3 regions of the Proteus sp. GOKU genome follow, and region 1 is predicted to be linked to each of the others. Evidence: predicted binding sites of a transcription regulator. Region 1 holds the regulator's gene; each other region holds the start of a gene.
What was found. Region 1 encodes Fur, which represses iron uptake genes when iron is present. Its sites were predicted from a motif close to ATAATAATGAGAACNACTATCAA; they were not measured.
Positions count from the first base shown of each region.

Region 1 (2,285 bases):
TTTGCGTAAGGTATTTACCCTAAGTAAAGGAAGTCAGAGTGGGTATCGTAGTGGGGGGTAAATACCTTTATTTTTTAATTCCTTTCTTTTTCGTCCTTTTCATCCTTGTAGGTTTTTTTATTCTATGGCAAATTTCTTGCCATTCATTTTATCTCACCTTATTTATTATTCTGCATTGAATGCTGTTCGATAATGCGAGTTTTCAGGAAGAAGCATGTTAAAGCGATTGGATGATTTTTTATTAGAACCGCCATTGAAACCCTTTAAAGGTATAAAACGATTTATTGTTGAATTTCTTTTTTTTGGTGTAAAAGAGGCGCGTTCTTGTTTATTTGCCGGATTTTTCTTTTTTATTTTATTTGCAACACCAAGTAAAGGTATCTTTGGTATACCTCGTTATGACGTGCTTCTTATTCTCGCTATCGCTTTTCAATTATGGATGGTGTGGGGAAAGCTAGAAACATGGGATGAATTAAAAGCGATCTGTTTTTTCCACATTGTTGGGTTTGTGATGGAATTATTTAAAACATCAGCGGCAATTGGATCGTGGAAATACCCTGATTTTGCTTATACAAAATTGTGGGAAGTCCCTTTGTTTACAGGGTTTATGTACTCTGCGGTAGGAAGTTATTTAATTCAAGCATGGCGTTTTTTAAAAGTACGAATTGAACATTATCCACCTTATTGGATGGCAACTTTGGTTGCTCTCGCTATCTATATTAATTTCTTTTCTCATCACTTTATCGGTGATTATCGCTGGTATTTAACTGCCTTTATTTTAGGTCTTTATGCTCGTAGTGTGGTTTATTTTACTCCTTATGATACTGAGCGAAAAATGCCTTTATTACTCGCTTTTGTTCTAATAGGTTTCTTTATTTGGCTTGCTGAGAATTTCGGTACATTTTTTGGTGTTTGGCAATATCCTAACCAAATTGGTGCTTGGTCTGCTGTACATGCAGGCAAATGGGGCTCTTGGTCACTATTGGTTATTGTCACATTTACCATTGTGGTTCATTTAAAACATATTAAGCACAGTATCAGTGTGGCTAAGTAGAGTTATCCTCGGATTTTAGGCAATAAAAAAGGAACTGTGAACAGTTCCTTTTTTTTACTGAGAGATTATCCAGAATGAATTATTTCTCATCATGTGCGTGGCTATCTTCTTTGCAATTGCCTTCAGCGCAGTGGCCATATAAGTAAAGGCTATGATTGGAAAGCTTGATACCATGACGTTCAGCGATGTTTCTTTGGCGTAATTCAATTGCATCGTCTGTAAACTCGATAACTTTACCACAATCAAGACAAATTAAGTGGTCATGATGGTGTTGTTGAGTTAATTCAAATACTGATTTACCACCTTCAAAATTATGTCGGGTAACAATACCAGCATCATCAAATTGGTTTAAGACGCGATACACTGTTGCCAGACCAATCTCTTCACCGATATCGATGAGTTTTTTGTAGAGATCTTCAGCACTGACATGATGGCACTCAGGATCCTGGAGCACTTCCAAGATCTTTAAGCGAGGAAGTGTAACTTTTAACCCAGCATTTTTTAACGCTTTATTATTGTCGGTCATGCGGATTTAATCCTGTTGCTAATGGTGAATTTAATTTTTGTGCTCACAAATAGGTTTTATTCATTAATACTCGGGTGAATAAATAACCTCATTGATTATAGGCATGATATTTAAAAATAAACACCCCACCTATCACACTATCTTAGCACACCATTGAATAATTATCATTCTCAATATTGAGTATTTATTTTATCCCAGAATTTCGTCTAGGCTCATTTCTTCTTTGATTTGAGCAACCCAAGCGTCAACACGCTCTTCGGTTAATTCTGGTTGACGATCTTCATCAATCGCAAGACCGATAAAATGATTATCATCTGCAAGCCCTTTAGAGGCTTCGAAATGATAACCTTCTGTTGGCCAATGACCTACGATAACTGCGCCACGAGGCTCAATAATATCGCGGATAGTACCCATTGCATCACAGAAATATTCTGCGTAGTCCTCTTGGTCACCACAACCAAATAGTGCAACAAGCTTACCATTGAAATCAATATCTTCTAGTGTTGGGAAAAAGTCATCCCAATCACATTGTGCTTCACCATAATACCAAGTAGGAATACCTAGTAACAGAATATCGAACGCTTCGATGTCTTCTTGACTGGATTTTGCAATATCATGAACTTCGGCATTATCAGCGCCCAGTCTTTCTTGAAGCATTTTGGCAATATTTTCAGTGTTGCCAGTATCACTGCCGAAGAATATTCC
Region 1 is NZ_CP034105.1:1,162,590-1,164,874, forward strand. It holds gene EHE21_RS05355 (DUF817 domain-containing protein) at 215-1,054, shown strand; gene fur (ferric iron uptake transcriptional regulator) at 1,134-1,580, opposite strand; gene fldA (flavodoxin FldA) at 1,770-2,285, opposite strand, start outside.

Region 2 (2,285 bases), 570 kb from region 1:
TAATCATATTCGTTCAGCGAGAGAAGGCAAGGTAAGAGGTGTATGCAAACCGATTCATTTAGGACGTTCACACCAAGTCTGGTCAATAGAAATCTTTGATGATGAAGATCGTCAAGTGTGTATTTCTAGATTAACGACATCTGTTATTTCTTAAAGAATAAAAAAGACAAACGCACAGAGTGAAATACTCGCTTTGTGCGTTTTTTGTGTTTATAGATAATGTCAAAAAAATAAAAATAGAGAGAGAAAATAGAATTACTTCTTTATTTAGATTTTATTTTTAATGATAATCATTATCTTCATAATAAAAGATAAGACGATCAATAATGTTTACTATTTCTAAATTTAACACCACAGTATTATTAATTGCAGGTTTATTAATCAGTGGGTGCGATAATAATTCTACCTCTGAAACGAGTAATGATATAAGTAATATTTCGGTACAAACTGTTTCTGGTTTTAATATGGCTTATCCCACTTCGTTTTCCATGAGCAGAGAAGATACTGAAAATTATTTTAAATCATTACCAGATAATATTCAGGATGTCACAACGGAAATGATGGTTTATAAATCAGAACCCATTTGTGATTTGACAGAGGTTCGTCTGGTTTATTTTAAAATGATCGATGCAATGAGTTACGATGTAGATGCAGGAGCGCAAGGTATTGTAGATAATATCGCCATCATAGATGGTATGAATGAAATATCTACATCGATAAAACCATTAACTATTCCAAATGTGGAAAGTCGACATGTCTTTTTTGAAGGGAAATATGCAAAAGAGAACGTGAGTTATGAAGGTATTTTAGCGGCTGATCTTAAAACGAATCGAGTATGGCAATTGCAACTGATTAGCAACTTCAATAGCCAATCGGACAAACAAAAAAACAGTCAAATTCTTGAATGTACAAACAAATATATTCAAACCATCACTATTAATAAATAACATCAAAGAGCACACAAACCAATAAGAGGTCATCATATAAGTGGTGCTATCTTATTCCTCATCAAAGCATAAAAATGAATGTGAATAGGCTCAATAAGCGAGATGTAAAAGCACATTTTTATGCTTTTTTCTCTAAATTTCAGTGATAACATATAAAGTGTATTTATTTTGCAACTTATGTGCGTATTGTGCGAAATATAAGAAAAATTAAAAGTTTTATTTTTTAGAATGAAAAAATATAAAAGTGTTATATTACATTGCGTTAACATGTATTGTTAACAAAATGAGTGCAAAAATAGAACAAAAAATACACATTTACGGAATATCCTTTCAAAAGACATGGTTGAAGTGATAAGGGTTATCATTACCATTAGTGTCAGGAAAGATATCAATCTCCTTTCGAAATGAGGTCAGAAATGACAAACAACGTTGAAACTTTTTCTCTTAATGACACAGCTTGGCAAGGCATTGTATTAACGGATAATGCGGCAAAGCATATCTGCCATTTGGTTGAGAAAAACCCTGAAAAACAAGGGCTTTCCTTAAGTATCAAACCCTCCGGTTGTACAGGGTATGGTTATGTTATTGAACTCGCTACTGCCCCAAATGATGATGATCTTGTTTATGAACATAATGGCGCAAAACTCTTTGTTTCATTAAAAGCAATGCCATTTATCGATGGGTTGGTTGTTGATTATGTTCGTGAAGGACTTAATCAAATGTTTAAATTTAATAATCCTAAAGCTCAAAACGTCTGCGGATGTGGTGAGAGCTTCGGGGTATAACATAGTGAAGTCAGATTATGTCTCAGAGCAATGTTGAAATTGGTGATGAAGTTCAGGGATGGCTAAGCGATCACCACTATAAAGAAGGTTTTTATACCGATATCTCAACCGACACCTTAGAAAAAGGATTAAATGAAGCGGTTGTACGTGCAATATCGGCAAAAAGAAACGAACCAGAGTGGATGCTGGAATTTCGTTTAGATGCTTATCGCCATTGGTTAGAAATGGAAGAGCCACATTGGCTAAAAGCAGATTATCCATCGCTTAATTATCAAGATTATAGCTATTACTCAGCACCATCTTGTAGTTCATGTTGTGCTAACGGCAGTTGTGCTGGTGGCACAAATGAAGCTGTTACGAGCGATAAACAAGCTGCACAGGATTATTTAACCAAAGAAGTTGAAGATGCTTTTAACCAACTCGGAGTGCCTGTAAGAGAAGGGCAAGCTGTTGCTGTTGATGCCATTTTTGACTCTGTTTCTGTTTCAACAACATATCGTGAAGAGCTTGCTGAACATGGCATTATTTTCTGTTCATTTAGCGAGGCTATTCA
Region 2 is NZ_CP034105.1:1,737,367-1,739,651, forward strand. It holds gene menI (1,4-dihydroxy-2-naphthoyl-CoA hydrolase) at 1-154, shown strand, start outside; gene EHE21_RS08065 (hypothetical protein) at 327-947, shown strand; gene sufA (Fe-S cluster assembly scaffold SufA) at 1,364-1,732, shown strand; gene sufB (Fe-S cluster assembly protein SufB) at 1,750-2,285, shown strand, end outside.
Region 2: sufA (Fe-S cluster assembly scaffold SufA) is a predicted target of Fur. The motif match lies at 1,296-1,318, and genes of this name have one in related genera.

Region 3 (2,285 bases), 1.0 Mb from region 1:
AAAAGAGTCATTTAGATATACCCATATGATTAATTCAAAAATTAAATCCCCCCCTATTAAACGTGTGGGTAATGGACAATGTCTGTTCAAAATACATATTTTGATAATTTAGAATTATCTTAATTGCTAAGAAAGATCACTTACACTAGGCTTACGTATTGTTGCTACTAAATTAAGGATGAAGTCATGAATTGGTATTTGGAAGTCATTAAAAATAATTACGCTAACTTTTCAGGCCGTGCTCGCAGAAAAGAATATTGGATGTTTACTCTGGTAAATACCATTATTATTACTGTTCTATATGCTATTTTAATGTCATCAATAGATATGAACACTGGTGAAACGAGTTCATTAGGTTCGATTGTAGGTATTATTATCGGTATTTATTCTTTAGCGATTATCGTACCTAGCCTTGCTGTAACTATTCGTCGTTTCCACGACCAAGATAAATCAGGTTGGATGTTCTTACTTGCATTTATTCCTGCTGTTGGTGGATTAATTGTTTTTGTCTTTATGTGCCTTGAAGGTACTAAAGGTGACAACAGATTCGGCCCAGATCCTAAAGCTTAATCTATTGCTGAATTAATATGACAATACAGTGAGTGTATAACTATTTAGTTTGCTCACTGTATTAATTGATTTTCCTATCATTGTTGTAACCATCTAAAATCGTTCCTCTCTTTAAATAGAATAATGCCAATACATCCCCCCCGCCTACATTGTACTTTAGTGTTTTTATTTACCTCTAGCTTTTCTAATTAATACTATCAAGTTATTACACCATGCTTATTGCGTTGATCTTTAAGTTTTTTCTTTATTGTGAGTTTGAACCTAATCACACTCTATAAGTAAAAAATACGCATTCCTTTACTAAATCAATATTAATGTTGATAATGACTATCATTATTAATTGAAAATGATAATATCTACGTCGATAAAACAATTAAATGAGTCAGGTAAAAAAACGTGAGTAACCAAAAAACACCTCAAGAAAAAAATATTTATAAACCAGCCCCTCCTCGCCTAGTTCAAGTAAAACGTATTACTGATGTTACACCGGGAATGCGCTGTATCACCTTTACGAGTGATGATTTAGATACTTACCCAGCAGATACTGCGGGTGCACATTTAAAAATATTCTTACCTTTAGAAGGCCAAGTTAAACCAACCGTACCGGGTTTTTCTGAAAAAGGCCCTAAATGGCCTGAAGGTGAACCAAGATCGATTGTACGTACTTATAGTGTTCGTGCTATTCGTCCTGAGCAAAAAGAGATAGATATTGAATTTGCCGTACATGATGATGCAGGCCCTGCCATTCATTTCGCGCTAAATGCTAAGCAAGGCGACTATATTGGGATCACTAATCCGGGTGGTCCTGATCCTTTATTAGTACCTGCTTCACATTACTATATGGCAGCCGATCCAAGTTCATTACCTGCTTTAATGGCTTTAATTGAAACTATGCAGCCTAATGTTCAAGGGAAAGTCATTATACGAGTAGAAGACGAAACGCATCGCCAAGAAATTAAACATCCTAGCGGTTTAGAGATAATCTGGTTGGTTGGCTCAGTTGAAGAACAAACTCAAAACTTAATTAATGAATTTATGTCATGGGAATTGCCCGCTGAAGATGTAGCATTCTGGATCGCAGGTGAGGACAAAATTATTCGTGCATTAAGACGCCATATTCGCCGTGATAACGGTTACGATCGTAGTTTGATTTATGCCATTCCTTATTGGCGTTTTGGTTATGACGAAGAAGGCTATCACGCTGAACGTCATCATGTTATGGATAACGAAGACATAAGCTAAGTAATAAAGTAAAGATCAAGTGTTGGCTGTACAGGCTGCATATTAAATACTTCAATAATATGCAGCCTTTTTTATTATAAAAATGTAATCAATGTATATTCTTCTTATCTTGCTGATAATTTCCATCATCATCTATATAGATGACGGTAATGACTTGATTGGTATCAACTCGTCCTTTATATTCGATTTTCTGTTTTGAAAACGGCGCTATCATTGTGGTATGAATTAAAGATTGCTCTTTATTCTCTTGTGTATATATTTTGGAAATCGTAAAAAAATAAGCTGAAGGATTACTAATCTCTAAATTCTGCTGTTCCTTTGTAATCTCAATCTGGTTAAAAATAGCGCTACTTGTTAACTCGAGTTGTTTAGGGCGATAAAAAAGCTTAATACGAGTTTGTAATGCTAATTGCAACGTGTTTGTATTTTCACCACTGTTGGGTTTAGGCGGAATATCAAGCACATTAAGATAA
Region 3 is NZ_CP034105.1:2,200,541-2,202,825, forward strand. It holds gene EHE21_RS10255 (DUF805 domain-containing protein) at 187-570, shown strand; gene EHE21_RS10260 (siderophore-interacting protein) at 967-1,812, shown strand; gene EHE21_RS10265 (molecular chaperone) at 1,901-2,285, opposite strand, start outside.
Region 3: EHE21_RS10260 (siderophore-interacting protein) is a predicted target of Fur. The motif match lies at 888-910, and genes of this name have one in related genera.